DNA from 3 places in the Brevibacillus sp. TJ4 genome. Region 1 is predicted to be linked to each of the others. Evidence: predicted binding sites of a transcription regulator. Region 1 holds the regulator's gene; each other region holds the start of a gene.
What was found. The regulator LexA, encoded in region 1, represses DNA repair genes until DNA is damaged. The targets are predictions, from matches to a motif close to CGAACATATGTTCG.

Region 1 (5,005 bases):
AGATCGCGAGGAAAACGGCATTGCCAGCCTGCCATCTACATTGAAAGAAGCGATCGAGTGCCTGAAAGCCGACCCTGTGATCTGCGAAGCGCTGGGCGAGCATGCACTGATCCACTTCATCGAAGCAAAAGAAATCGAGTGGGATATGTTCCGCACACGCGTTCACGACTGGGAGCGCGAGCAGTACATGAACACGTATTAATAGGCGAAACCCCTTGTGCCGTATGGTGCGAGGGGTTTTTGCGTACGGGCAGTATTCAATTTTCGGCCAAGGTGTGAGATCGCGAAGTGCAAGTCTTCGTTCATTGCACCGAGCTGTTTGTGTATGTCATCAAATGTAAGAATCAATTAAGGATAGAACGCGAAAAGAAGACAACTGAGAAATACAGTGCTGTACGTCCGACTTTTTTGACTTGCTGGTCTTGGTGAAACAAGGTAATGAGCCATACGATAGGTCCGATGGCAATGCAAATCCCACCAATTCATTTTTTCTTCATTGAATAATGTTTGGATATGATTTCAACAAATCAATACAAAGGATGGGGAATCACGAAAACTAAATTGGCGCCAGGTGCAATTCACACACCGGCAATAAAAAAGTCCGCTGGATAAGCGGACCTCTCCTTTATTTTTGTTGGTAGATAAAAGAGCCCTTGGCTGCTCCACGTGTTTGAATGGATATTCTCGTTGGAAATCCTGGCGATGAAATGAAAATTCTGGCTATACTGAACGGCTTCACGCGAAACTCCTTCACGCCATCCAGAATAAGCCAAAAAGAATTTTTGCTGTTGTTTGAGATTGCGAATGTTCCGCCTACTCCTTTCGGGACAAAAAGGATAAACTTTTTCCCAGCGTTCCGATAACTAAAAGATCCTGCGAACGAAAATTTACCCAACTTCATTACACCACCCTTACTAGTTTGTACAGATTATTCCAGGAAAAGGATCGTGCTTGGGTAATAGTTGAGGTAGCTTGCCCATTTTCATTCGTTCAACTTCGATTTAAAAACACACGATGTGTAAACGGAAAGGTGAGCAAGTAGGTTGCGGAGACTGGATCGAGAGCCGCGGTAAAAATGTCGCCAAATCAGGTTGGCACTTCCGTGAATGACCCTGTGGAGAACAACTTGGTGAGGTTATTGCAGGCAAAAGGCATTTCACGCCCTACAGATGGACAGGCAGGTGTACAAGAAGCGAAAAATGACCAAGCTGATGAAGCGGCAGTAGACGTTTGCAACGATTTTGCAAATCATTCGTAGTATTCAAGAGAGGAGGGAAACGCATGGATATCTTGCTGTGGATCGTCATCGTCGCGTTGTTTGCATTAAGTATTGCCGGGATTTTCTTGCCCGTTATTCCCGATACGATTCTGTTATGGGCCGGCTTTTTGCTGTACCATTTTTTTGTGGCGGACCCGGGGGCAGGCTTGCCAGCCTCTTTCTGGTGGGGGATGGTTGGATTAAGCGTATTGTTGTTCGGCGCTGACTTTTTGACCAATATGTATTTCGTCAAACGGTACGGCGGCTCAAAATGGTCATCTTTTGCTGCGGTTTTGGGGATCATCCTGGGGATTTTCATCTTCCCCCCTTTTGGCATGATTATCCTGCCGTTTGTATTCGTAGTCCTGGTGGAATTGTTCGTACAGAACCAACCATTGGAGCGGGCGATCAAAGCAGGCTTTGGCTCTTTGCTCGGATTCCTGGGAAGTGCTGTGGTGAAGGTCGTGCTGCAAATTGCAATGATTATCTGGTTCTTCCTGGCAATCTAGCCGATCCCAAGAGAAAAAACGCCGGTATCCTCATGGTACGAGAGGGTACTGGCGTTTTTTATGTAGCATGTGACTAGTGAAGCAGCCGATATACGCCAATCACTTTTCCGAGAATCGTGACTGACTCGAGGATGATCGGCTCCATCGTCGCATTTTCCGGTTGGAGACGGAAGTGGTTTTTCTCTTTGAAAAAGCGCTTTACGGTCGCTTCGTCGTCCTCGGTCATCGCCACGACGATATCGCCGTTGTTGGCGACGCTTTGCTGGCGGACGATGACGTAGTCACCATCGAGAATTCCCGCTTCAATCATACTGTTGCCGGATACGCGGAGCATGTACACCTTGTCCGACGTGACGATGTTCTCTGGCAGTGGGAAGTACTCTTCCACGTCTTCGATCGCCGTGATCGGAAGACCGGCAGTGACTTTCCCGATGACAGGTACACGAACGACGAGGTCTTCAAAGCTTTCCTGGAAACGATCTTCTTCGGAGAGCAGTTCAATGGCACGCGGCTTGGTCGGGTCGCGGCGAATCAGGCCCTTTTTTTCCAGACGAGCCAGATGGCCGTGAACAGTCGAGCTGGATGCCAGGCCGACAGCTTCGCCGATTTCCCGGACGGAAGGGGGATACCCTTTGTCGCGTACTTCCTTGCGAATAAAGTCAATGATGGCCTGCTGCCTATTGGATAATTTGGACATGGGGGACACCTCAATTTTCTCGAACATGTTTTCTATATTATACCATGGGATCTTGCGTTCGACAAACATAAGTTCGTTTTTTCTCGAAAAAATCAGATCGGAAAAACCGCTTGACATGAACGTATGTTCGCATATATGATTATGACAACGAATAGAACGTATGTTTGCAGGAGGGGTTATCGATGAACGGAGTACGCTCGAACAGCGGGTTGGACAAGAAGGAAGGACGTCGGGGTCGCCTTGGGATTACACGTGGACAAGCCATTTTGTTTTTGCTCTCATTCGCTCTCTTTTTTTACTTGCTGACAGAACTGGTGTTTGCATCTTCCGCAAAGGGCTCTGTCGACCTGCCTGAAGCACCGGTGCAGGCTGAGTCTGTTATGGAAGTGACAGTCGTTCAGGGAGACAGTTTGTGGAAGCTGGCCAACCTCTACAAAAATGATGCCAACCCGGATGTTCCGGAACTGGTGGAAAAGATCAAGGAGATCAACGGCCTCGATGAGGTCATCATCTACCCTGGTCAGACGCTGCGCATCCCGCTGGGGTAATGTGCTCGCGCGCTTGCACGGCTTGCCTCATGTGGTATAATAGAGCGCATTAGTACAGAGGCAGGAGGAACCGGCAGTGGTAACTGACGCGGAAATCAAACGAATCAATGAACTGGCGAAAAAATCTCGCGAAGCGGGTTTGACAGAGGAAGAGAAAAGCGAGCAGAAGCAGCTTCGCCAAAAGTATATCGACGCAGTAAAGCATTCTTTGAAAGCAAATTTGGACTCGATTCGCTATGTGGAGGACCTCGACGAGAAGGGGCCGAAGCATTAAAAGAAAGGCATAGATCGAATGTTGCATGGACTGGCATCCTGGCTCGCAAGCTCGGATGTCTTTTTCCGTCCTGTAATCATGAAAAAGCCACCTTGCGAAAAGGTGGCCAAATGATGTGTGATCTGTCGATGCGTTATTTGCTCAGCGCTTCGACAAGGCTTTGTCCAAATTCTCTTGCGCCTTCTGGTCCATCGCTTGTGATGACATCATCGTACTTGACGACGTGTTGGACGAGGTACTCGACGTTGTTTGCTTTCAATTCGTCAATCATCACGTCTACAGGGTAGCAGGTGCCTTGGCGACCGGAGAGCAGTCCTGTTTTTGCGACTACTACGGAACCGGCGCAGATGCCGCTGACGAGGATGTTTTTCTCGTACGCCTGCTTCAAGTATTGGATCAGCTCTTCATTGCCCCACAGGTAATCGATCGTTCCGGAGCCGCCGATCACGGCTACCACATCGTAGTCGCTGGCAGTTACTTCGGAGAAGACTACTTCAGCAGTCGCTACACCGGCATTGTCGCCTGTAATTTCACCCGTTTTGGTGCTGGCGACCGTTACCGTGACGCCTGCCTTTTCCAGCTCTTCTTTCGGATGATTCAATTCATCCTCATTAAAACGATCCGGCGGGATAATGAGCAGTGCTTTTTTATTCATAAAAAGACCTCCCTTGTCTGGTTCAGATTCAAAGTTTTTGCATTACCTATGCTATACCGAAGTGGACAGGCTGTGAAGAACGCACATTTTTGTACGGTGGTTACAAAAATGTTACTATTGGCGAAGGAGGTGCGACCTGCATGGCGGATACGTTGCGAAAAGAAATTAAAGAGAAAATTCAAAATGGCGATTACCATTGCGAAAAGGAACTTACGCTATCGGTCATCAGCGGCAAGTGGAAGGTCGTGATCCTGTGGCATCTGGGGGTAGAAGGGCCGCATCGGTTCCGCGACCTGCAGCGCTTGTTCCCGAAAATATCGCATAAAATGCTGACCAATCAGTTGCGTGAATTGATGGAGGACGGGATCGTGCACAGAGAGGTGTATCCCGAAGTTCCGCCCAGAGTCGAGTATTCCTTGACCGAACTGGGCATGACGCTATTGCCGATCGTGGAAATGATGTACGAATGGGGAAAGAAAAGGCTGGAGTCGCTAAAAGGCGAAGAGTATGAGGCTGCCTGCGCAGGTTCCTGTACCGCTACTGGCGTGCAGAAATAATACAATGCAAGACGAGGAGGAGGAACGATGTGAGCTGGATCGCGGTTGCAACCGGTGGGGCGGTGGGATCGCTGTTTCGCTATGCCCTTGCGCTGCTGGCCAATCAGGCGGGGTGGCCGCTTGGGACGTGGCTGGCGAATGTCATTGGCTCGTTTTTGATCGGCGTGCTTGCGGTGTGGGGCAAAGAGCGGGGCATGTTTGCACCTGAACTGTACCTTCTTTTTGCAACGGGCGTAATGGGAGGATTTACGACCTTCTCGACTTTATCCTTGGAGGTAGTGACGTTCTGGGGGGAAGGACAGTTCGGGAGAGGGTTCCTGTACCTGGCAGCCAGTGTGGTCGTCGGGCTGCTTTCCTGTGCGGCCGGCATCTGGCTGGCACGGCAACTGCCGCTCTCGGCGTAGCGGGAGCATGATCTGGTGATGGGAGGAGGATGTGTGTGAGCATCAAGCACCCGGAGTATGTCCAGGAGCAGAAAAAGCTGGACGAGACCGTAGCGGCGATCGA
Region 2 (5,005 bases), 210 kb from region 1:
GGTTATTTAGCAGCTTTGGAATGTTTTGCATTAAGGAGCGTAATGATTCTCCGTTTAGATGCCTCTTGACTTCAATCAAAATATCTGGCAAGTTGCTATGTGCAATGGCAATAATATCAATTTGATTATTATAGGAATTACCATTCCCTAAAATAAGGTTATAATTATATCCTATCAATGTCTTCTTAGCCAAATTATAAGTGAAAACTTCTAATAGCTCTGAAGTCATTCTATTTAATTCAATCCTTAGATTCAATACAATGTCTAACTCTTCATGTTTTAATGATACACCGTGAACTAATTTATTCCTTACATTAAATATATCCTGGAATCTTTTGTTCTTAACCCACTTCTCTGGTAAATATTTTTCTTCGACTAGACGTTGTACCATTTGATTGAGACTCCTATTGTCTCTGTCTATTAATAATGAATATAAATATCTAACATATTTTTCTAAATCAATGAAACTAAGTAAAAAATTCGAGGTTACTTCTCCTTTTTCATTTGAACTTGGTTCAATCACATTTGCCCTATCTGCCCAACGATATAAAATTGTCCCATCTTCAGTACTATTTTCAGTTTTTATCTCTAGTAAGCCGACATCTACAATGCTATCTAACAAAATGTCTAAAAGACCTTTTAACTGTTTATTATAAGACGAATAATTCTCTTCAAGGATTTGAGGCTCTCCTAAAATTTCCTCTTTGGTAAAATATATATCAACATAGGATTTCATTCGCTGAATCCATATATGCAAATGAGTTAAAAAATAGTCTTTAATTCCGTCACTGTAACTACTTCCAGAAATGCCACTCTCTTCAATTTTATTAATTATTGCAAGTAGCTCGGAATCGGTTTTATAAAATTTATATTTTTTATTGTCTACCTCAATATAAGCACTTGACCCTTCCTTTTCCCAGCTTAAGTCTTGCCTTAGTAAATTTATAAATCGTCGCGGAATCTTATTAGATCTCAATATTAATGAATTTAGGTAGCTCTCGTAAATTTCTTGATCGTAATTAGTTTTTTTCGACAATATCTCAAACATATCAAAAAATTCAGGGGTTGATGTTAAGCGGATATGTATTGTTTGAGAAAACATACTTGATATCACTGAATCATCTATGGTTTGTGAATGGTTGTATTTGTAAAATAATTTCTGTCCAGAAATTAATATAAAACTTGCACTCCCTGACAATAAGATTGGCTTTAATTCACCTATCATCTTTTCTAATTCAGCATCATTCTCAATTTTATCTAATTCATCTAAAACATATATAAATTTTAACCCCGTCTTTTTTAATTCTTTAATTATTTTTAGGAACTGAAATTCTGCAATTTCATCATCATACAGAGTTTTCCTGCTAATTTCTTCAAGCAAACTTTCATTCTTTTGTAATTTATATTCGTATCTAATGCCTTCTATAGTTGCCCATATTCCCACTATGATAAATGCTGCCCAGTTAATAATATCACTAATCATACTATTCAACTTTGTAAAATAGCCTAGAAAATCGATTTTTGTGTTTATACCTAGGAGTATTAAACCTATAATAAATCCTAGTAATTTCTTCATATTAATAGTAATGTTAAGCGTTTTATTCACATCGTTTTTTACAGAATATCTACTTGTGTCAACTACTTCTGAAAAAGTTCTTTCAAATAGCAATTCCAACTGTTTTAACACCAAAGGATTACTAATTCTAATTTCTTTTAACTTCTCTTCAGGGATAGCTAAGAAACTCTCCCTAATCATTTTTCTCAATGTGTAAGATAATGGCTCAAATTTAGAGATGTTTAGTTTGACGATCACAATATTCTCACTTGATTCTAATATTTTTTTTCCTATTCTATTAATGAACGATGTTTTACCTGAACCTCGGTAACCTGAGACCAAGATACAAGTAGATTTTACATTTATCAATTCCTTAGTTAGGCGGTTTGTGACTTCTTCGTCACTATTAATATAAAAGTCACTGTCATGATCATAAGGAGCATCCGTTAATTTTAAATGATCTATTAATATTTTCATGATTTCTCCCAATATTTTATTTATACTTACAATACGTATTAATACGGAAATCAAGACTCTCTCAGTTTACCTATCATTATTTTAATTTCTTCTATTCCCAGAACCTGATCTTTTTTCCTATGTATAATTTGATGACAATTTGAACAGACAGGAACAAAATCTGTAATTGGATTAACTTCCCTTGCTAATCCACCTTGTTGACTTAAAGGGTTAACATGATGGATTTCAATTACCCCTTTCCCTTGCTCTCCATAAAGAAGTATCGAACATCTTTGGGTATTCCGGTTCCTCGATGAAGAAAAGCTGATTTATCAAGTTTCTTACTGGCTTTTTTTGACGATACTACTACCCATGAATCACTAATAATTGGAAAGTAATTCTTTCCGCCATAGTTGCATAAAGACTCTTTACGACCTATTACGGAAGCCTTGCTATAATTCCTTGGAACATGAATAGTCAAACCTTTGTTAGGCTTCTTACTAAACTCTTTAAGCATAGTGGAAATTTTCTGTTTTAATTCATTGAAGGCTGGAACAAAATCCCCTAAGATTTTAAACCACTGTTGCAACTCCCCTTCTGTTACTCTTCCATCTGACCCTTGATAGTAATAGTCCGTATACTTAGTGGCGTTATTATCCTTGTAACCGATATATTTACTTGGTCCAAATTGGTCTATTTCTGGGATATAGTACCAGTGTTTGAAGTTGCTTAGTCTTTGAAGAAGGAATCCTTCCCCATTCTTAATATCTATATTGAACTGTTTTACATTGCTGATGATATCTTCATAGTCGACTACCAGTTCGAGCATAAGGTCCTCCATTTATCTTATTTCTTTACTTTAACATTCGTCATATAGTTCCAATTACCTACCATAATCAATCGTGTTAATCCGACACGAAACGACAAAGTCTCCTGATCACTGATCAAGCGACTAAAATAAATTTCGTCCTATCCAAAACATAATGCTAGTGTCCTCTTCCTGAAATCCTATCACCCAGTTTTCGTAACATAAGTTCTACATTCGTTAGTTCAATTCGATCTTCGATCTTTACCATCCCTAAAGTCATCGTACTCAAATTTCCCGGTTACTTTGATTTTACCGCTGTCGATAAAAGACAGTATCCGTCTTGCCTCTTCTCTCAGTAACTCACGTACAGCTTGATTAATATGCAGTTCTCCATCAGTCCCGCTTAATAATGCAAAAGCCAGTCCCAAAAAACGAAGGAACCCATACCCATCGCAATAATCTTCGTAAATACTCGCTAAGACTTCATCAATTTCGTGGGTATCACTTGCTACTTTTCTTTTTCTAATCCCGCTCTGATTCGGCGGTACTCGAGCTCTTCAAAGGGGATCACCGGCGTTAACATTCTCTCCAGGTCTAAATATATGTATTTGTCTCTGAAGTCTAAACTGATAAGTTCCAGGTAAAAGGCATAACCAAAATGGTCTTCAATTTCCGGAGTGGCATATACCCATTGCTCGAAATCCTCCACTGTTACCTCGCGTCTTAAGACTTCGCTAAATTTTACCTGTAAGTCAAACAGATCCATTCCCTGCCTCCTTCTCTTCAGCAGCTTATCATTGAATTGCCACTAGTTTGAAGGTAGATTAAATGGTAAGATTATACAAAGGGAACGAATGTTCTATTTGAGGTGATCTGATGAAATGGTCGTATTCGCCCACTCCACTCGAAAGCTGGGTAAGTCACTTTTATAAGCAGCTAGGGATTCAATCACCGGAAGAATTGGATGAACGTCGTATAGCGAAGTCGTTGAACATCCATCTCATTTACAAAGAAATTCCTTCCATGTCGTACGAGCTCGGTCGTTTCAGGAGTATCACTATTGACAACCGGCTCCCTCACAAAATCCAGAGAGAGCACTTTTACCATGAGCTAGGTCATATCCTTCGTCACGCCGGCCGTCAAATCATGATGCCAGCTGCTTTCCGTGAGTTGCAGGAATGGGACGCAAGGAATTTTACCCGGTACGCAGCCCTACCCCTTCACCTACTCAGAAAGTATGATCTTAAGCATCCAGAAAGTATTGAAGTTCTATCAGAACATTTTCGGGTTACACCGGAACTATGCTCCGATCGATTAAGTAAGATTAAAAATAATCTCTATTACAAATTTGCAACCCATTCAAAGTTGTAACAGGCCAAAATCTACGATTAATTTGATACTAGGAGAGGATAAAACATGCGATTGGCAGTTTATGCCCGCGTAAGTTCTGATGATCAAGCTGAACGTGGTACGATCGAAAACCAGCTCGAATTTGCCCGTAAGTATGCTGATCTCCATCAACTGCAGGTAATTAAGTGGTACAAAGATGACGGAGTTACGGGTACTATTCCCTTGGAAGCACGTCCAGTCGGCCGAGAGCTTCTGGAAGAAGCAAAGAACGGAGAATTTGATTTACTCCTGATCTATCGTCTGGACAGGCTCGGTAGGTCGGCTAGGATTATCCTGAACTCAGTACATGAATTAGAGAGTCACGGAGTCAAGATTCGTTCCATGACAGAACCTTTTGACACCGGAGATCCTTCAGGACGCTTTCTTCTTACCATTTTGGCTGGCGTAGCTGATTTGGAGCGTGAGACCATCCTGGAGCGCCTCTGGTACGGCTCAAACCGTGCTGCAAGGTCCGGGAAGTGGTTGGGGGGTATCGTCCCTTACGGTTACCGCGTAAACAGCGAGGGCTACCTAGAGATTTGTGATGACCAATTACCCCACTCAGACATGTCCGAGGCGGGGGTTGTCCGTCTTATTTTTCACATGCTGGCCAACCAAGGCCATTCTTGTATCAAAGTCGCGGATTATCTAAATGCTCTCGGTGTACCCACTGCGTATGCGAAAGACGATCGTAAGATTACTCGAGGTAAACGAAAAGAAAATACGGCCGGCATTTGGCGACCATCCAGAGTTCGCGGGATTATTACCAACACTACATACAAAGGACTCCATCGTTA
Region 3 (5,005 bases), 1.5 Mb from region 1:
CCTTCATCGAATCGGTCATTTTGTCAGCGTACATAATGACCCGCCCCTCGGCGTTGCGCGCTGCCCGTCCGATCGTCTGAATCAGCGAGCGCTCGTTGCGCAAGAAGCCTTCCTTGTCCGCGTCGAGGATCGCCACCAGCGATACCTCCGGCAGATCGAGTCCCTCCCGCAGCAAGTTGATGCCGATCAGGACGTCAAACTCGCCCAGGCGAAGCGAGCGCAAAATCTGCATCCGCTCGATCGTTTTGATGTCGGAGTGCAGGTAGCGCACCTTGATGCCGACTTCCTTCAGGTAATCGGTCAAATCCTCCGCCATTTTTTTCGTCAGCGTCGTCACCAGCACACGCTCATCCTTGGCGATCGTGGCATTGATTTCCCCGATCAGATCGTCAATTTGCCCCTTGATCGGACGAACCGAGATCGTCGGATCGACCAGACCGGTCGGACGAATCACCTGCTGCACCACTTCCGGACAGTGCTCCAGCTCATACGGTCCCGGCGTAGCAGAGATGTAGATCGCCTGTTTTACTTTTTGCTCAAACTCTTCAAAGCGAAGCGGCCTGTTGTCCCGTGCAGAAGGCAGCCGGAAGCCGTGCTCCACCAGGACGTCCTTGCGCGCGCGGTCACCGTTGTACATGCCCCGCACCTGTGGCAGGCTGATATGCGACTCGTCGACCAGCACCAGGAAATCGTCCGGGAAGTAGTCGATCAGCGTGAACGGCGGATGTCCCTCCGGCAATCCGGTCAAATGGCGGGAGTAGTTTTCGATCCCGGAGCAAAAGCCCATCTCCAGCAACATTTCGATGTCGTAGCGGGTCCGCTGTTCCAGGCGCTGCGCTTCCAGCAGCTTGCCCGCTGCCCGCAGCTCGGCCAGCCGCTGCTCCAGCTCCGCTTCGATGCTCGCGACAGCCAGCTTCATTTTTTCGCTGCGCGTGACGTAGTGGGAGGCCGGGAAGATCGCGACATGCTCGCGCTGCCCGAGCACTTCTCCGGTCAGTACATCGATCGCCGTAATGCGCTCGATCTCATCCCCGAAAAACTCTACGCGAATCGCCTGTTCGTCCTGCGAGGCAGGGAAAATCTCCACCACGTCGCCGCGAACGCGAAACGTACCGCGCACAAAATTGATGTCGTTGCGGTTGTACTGAATGTCGACCAGCCGATGCAAAATTTCGTTGCGGCTCTTTTCCATTCCCACCCGCAAAGAAAGGACCAGCTCTCTGTACTCCTCGGGAGAACCCAACCCGTAAATGCAGGATACAGATGCGACGATAATGACGTCCCTCCGCTCGAACAAGGCACTGGTGGCCGAGTGGCGCAGCTTGTCGATCTCGTCGTTGACACTGGAGTCTTTCTCGATATACGTATCTGACTGGGGAATGTACGCTTCTGGCTGATAGTAGTCATAGTAGCTGACAAAGTATTCGACTGCGTTGTTCGGGAAAAACTCCTTGAATTCCGCGCAAAGCTGGGCAGCCAGTGTCTTGTTGTGGGCCATGACCAGCGTCGGCTTGTTCACCTGGGCGATTACCTGGGCAGCCGTAAATGTTTTTCCCGTACCGGTAGCCCCCAATAACGTCTGATGCCGTTTCCCCGCCTGTACTCCCTTCACCAGTTCGGCAATGGCAGCAGGCTGATCGCCGGACGGCTGATACTCCGATACCAATTCAAAACGGTCCATTCCCTCGTTCATCTCCTCGTTGCCGTTCTCATTATTTCCATTATAACACATTCAACCTGATTATAAGCGGAAATTCAGAACAAATGTTTGTCTTTATCAACCTGTCTGTTTATCCGATACTATACTGTAGAAATCCCCAGCGAACGGAAAAAATCGCCACTTCAGGGAGGTCCATGATGCCAGTAACCAGTCTAACCAACACCAGTTCACAATCGCAATGGAGTTATAAAGGAAAGAAAGAGTTTACGACCGAGCTGGACCAAAACGCGTTTATGATGCTGATGCTCGAGCAGCTCAAACACCAGGACCCGCTATCCCCGATGGACAACTCGCAATTCCTGCAGCAGACGAGCATGATGACGATGGTGGAGAAAATCACGAAAATGGCATCGCTGATGGAGCAGTCCAACAACAGCATGCTGACGCTGGAAAAGTACGAAGCGCTCGTAGGCAGAACCGCCACATATGACTTGACGCTGAAAAACACCGTTACAGGCGAAACATCCACAGAGACCAAGCACGGCGCGATCGAGGCCGTATACATGGACAACAACAAGATTTACTTCCGCATCGCCGGCGAAGCCACACCGATCCCGCTTGCCGACGTCAAGGGACTGGAGTCCAAAGGGATGACCGGAAACGCACTGGACAGCAGCCTGAAATACATGAACATGATCGGCTCCCACGTCTCCTACGTCACCACTACCCAAGGAGAGAGCGGACCGGTTGAAAGCATCGCCGAAGGAACCATCATCGGATTTGCGATGAAGAACGGTACCGGCCAGTTCCAACTGGACAACGGCGCCACTGTCAAGCTCGAGGATATTGTCGGCATGTCGGTGAACCCTGACAACTCGACCATGAGCAGCTCCTTGCAGTACGCGCAAATGATCGGCTACACCCTCAGCTACAACAGCTCGCAAACAAACGCTGACGGAACGGTGGACCAGGATGAGCGATCCGGGATTATCCAGGCAGTCAGCATGAAAAACGGGCTGGTGGAATTCGTGCTGGAAGACGGAGAAAAGGTATCCTTGCAGCAAGTGATCGGCTACGAAGCCCAAAGATGGTGAACCACAAAAACGCACCTCGCCTGAACCCAAGCGAAGTGCGTTTTTCGTTTGCCTGCCGGCTTACTCCTCGACTGTCATCTCTCCCGTCAGGGCGTCGATGCGAATCGTATCGTCGACCAGCCGCTCCGGCCCACAGAAGCACTGAGGGTCGGTTTGCCGGAACGACAGATCGTACACCAGCTTCCATTCGACTTTTTCGGTTTGCGGATTGGATTCGTGGACATAGGTCAGGATGAGCGGAAAGCCTTTGAGCAGGCGGGAAACGGCTTCTTCCTCGGAGATCGCCTGCGATGCTTGCGGATAAACCGGGCTGTTCGGGCGCTGCAAGGATACCTCTTGTACGGCTCCACTGCGAGAGTCGACGATGACCCGATACATCGCATCTTCCACCGTTTGTCCTGCGCGGTAGACCGGTATGCCGTTCACGATCGGGTCTGCGAGAATAAGCGTATACTCCCCTCCCGCCGATTCACGGATCTTCAACTGATTTGCCCCCGTTGGCAGCAGCCGCGCCAGCAGATCGTCCGCCACCTTCCGATCCCGCTCTTTGTCCTGCCGGGCTGTTGCCTGCGTATCGTCGAGGTGCAAAAAGCGAATCAGTTCGCCTGACTTCGCGTCGACAACCAGCATCAGGTGCTTGCGCTGTTCGGCGGTCGCATCCTCTGGATATGTTCCCAGGTAATACGGCAGATCCGCTTCGGCTACATCCTCCGCGAAATGTCCCCACACATAATAGCGAACCTGCTTTGTCCCCCAGTCTTCGTCAAAGGTATGGAGCGGCAAGCCAGCGGGATTGACCTGGAACAGCCCGTTAATCAGCTTGCCAGCTTCTTCCTCTGTCGTCGCTGCCCACGTTTCACCGGTTCCTTGCAAGGCAGCCGTCCGGACCACCTCCTGCGATGCTTGCTCCGGCTGCTGCGCGTATGTCCTCGCTGCGATCTCGCCGGTCACCGCATCGACTGCGCTCGCCGTATACGAGTTGGTGACAACGCCGCCTTTGACCACGTAGACCAGCTTGACTTCCTCTGTTTCCACGCCATTTGCCTGGTTCGGAAGCAGATACACCTTTTCCACGGGAGCATTTTTGGCAAAGTGCGCCTCTGCCTGCTCGACGGAGATGACCCGCTGTGCCGACGGCAGGTCGGTCCGGCTGATCGCCTCGTGCATCCGTCCGTTATGCGTGCGAAATTCGATCAGTCTGCCCCCTGCATCAAACGTCACGAACACATCGTAAGCGTCATCCAGCACGATATTGTTCAGCTTGCGTACGAGGCGAACGGTCCGCCCCTCTGCGCTGCTGTTGACTTCCTGTACATGGTACGTATTCCCCAATGATTGCGAGGACTGCAATCCGGAGACAAAGGAAACCGCCCTGGATTTGGCCTGCTCCTCTGTGAAAGCGTCAGACTGCACCGCTTTTTTCGGATGGAACGACAAAAACAGCAGCTTGCCGGTCTGCGCGTCAAAAATCGCCTGGTCTTCTTGTTCTTGTGCCTCGCCTTCTGCCTGTGCGGAAGACGGCAGGAAGGAGACGGCTATGCCGCTTACCCCGGGACCGTCCACTTCGCCGTTCAACACGACATGCGTGCTCGACAGTTCCGGCAAAAGCCCGACCAATTGCTGAATTCCCTTGGATACCTGTGCCGGGATCGGCCGCACTTCCTGCTGCTGGGCAGCGGACGTTCCTGTATTTGCTAGTGCCAACGGTGCTGCGAAGAGACTGGCTGCAACCATTGCACCTGAAAGTACGCACAGCGCTGGCCTTTTATAGTGTGTAAACAACATTCATTCCCCCTCTGGTTCATACGGTTTAGACGCATAAAGTGGTATTTTGTTACACCTTTTTTGCAGATAATGGTGAAAATTGATTCACTCAAAGGAAATCTGCATAAACAAAGAGAGCGCGCCCCTTTGTGACACGCTCTCATCGCCTTTACGCTCCTATATGCAGTTTCTCCAGTTTTTGCTTGATGAGCTGCACCACACTGGACCGGCGCAGATCGACGAATACGTTGGTCGAGGAATCCGGAACAACGATGATCCCCAATTGATGGTGGCTTCCTGCGTACACGGCGGACTGGACGAATTTCACCTCGCCGTCGTACGTGAGCACTTCCAATTTGCAAAAAGCGGAATTCGCCTGCAGGGCGGGATAGAGCTCTTCCCGGCTGCGTACCGGTATTCCGTTTACCTTGACGATAATCTCTCCCGGCAAAATCCCGATCTCCGCCGCCCTCGTCCCTGGTATGAC

Region 2: the regulator LexA is predicted to act here: its motif matches at 3,667-3,680, upstream of ACAF76_RS08180 (ImmA/IrrE family metallo-endopeptidase).
Region 3: the regulator LexA is predicted to act here: its motif matches at 1,758-1,771, upstream of uvrB (excinuclease ABC subunit UvrB).

The regions. Positions count from the first base shown of each region.
Region 1 covers NZ_CP185865.1:1,906,993-1,911,997, forward strand. Annotated here, with positions in the region: gene glnA (type I glutamate--ammonia ligase) at 1-202, shown strand, start outside; gene ACAF76_RS09295 (DUF456 domain-containing protein) at 1,282-1,767, shown strand; gene lexA (transcriptional repressor LexA) at 1,841-2,464, opposite strand; gene ACAF76_RS09305 (LysM peptidoglycan-binding domain-containing protein) at 2,647-3,012, shown strand; gene ACAF76_RS09310 (DUF896 domain-containing protein) at 3,089-3,286, shown strand; gene ACAF76_RS09315 (DJ-1/PfpI family protein) at 3,420-3,941, opposite strand; gene ACAF76_RS09320 (winged helix-turn-helix transcriptional regulator) at 4,082-4,498, shown strand; gene crcB (fluoride efflux transporter CrcB) at 4,528-4,902, shown strand; gene ACAF76_RS09330 (HelD family protein) at 4,938-5,005, shown strand, end outside.
Region 2 covers NZ_CP185865.1:1,699,458-1,704,462, reverse strand. Annotated here, with positions in the region: gene ACAF76_RS08200 (P-loop NTPase fold protein) at 1-2,032, opposite strand, end outside; gene ACAF76_RS08195 (hypothetical protein) at 2,083-2,256, opposite strand; gene ACAF76_RS08190 (hypothetical protein) at 2,262-2,840, opposite strand; gene ACAF76_RS08185 (hypothetical protein) at 3,328-3,585, opposite strand; gene ACAF76_RS08180 (ImmA/IrrE family metallo-endopeptidase) at 3,696-4,190, shown strand; gene ACAF76_RS08175 (recombinase family protein) at 4,236-5,005, shown strand, end outside.
Region 3 covers NZ_CP185865.1:423,921-428,925, reverse strand. Annotated here, with positions in the region: gene uvrB (excinuclease ABC subunit UvrB) at 1-1,681, opposite strand, end outside; gene ACAF76_RS01900 (flagellar hook assembly protein FlgD) at 1,858-2,754, shown strand; gene ACAF76_RS01895 (hypothetical protein) at 2,815-4,536, opposite strand; gene ACAF76_RS01890 (PDZ domain-containing protein) at 4,688-5,005, opposite strand, start outside.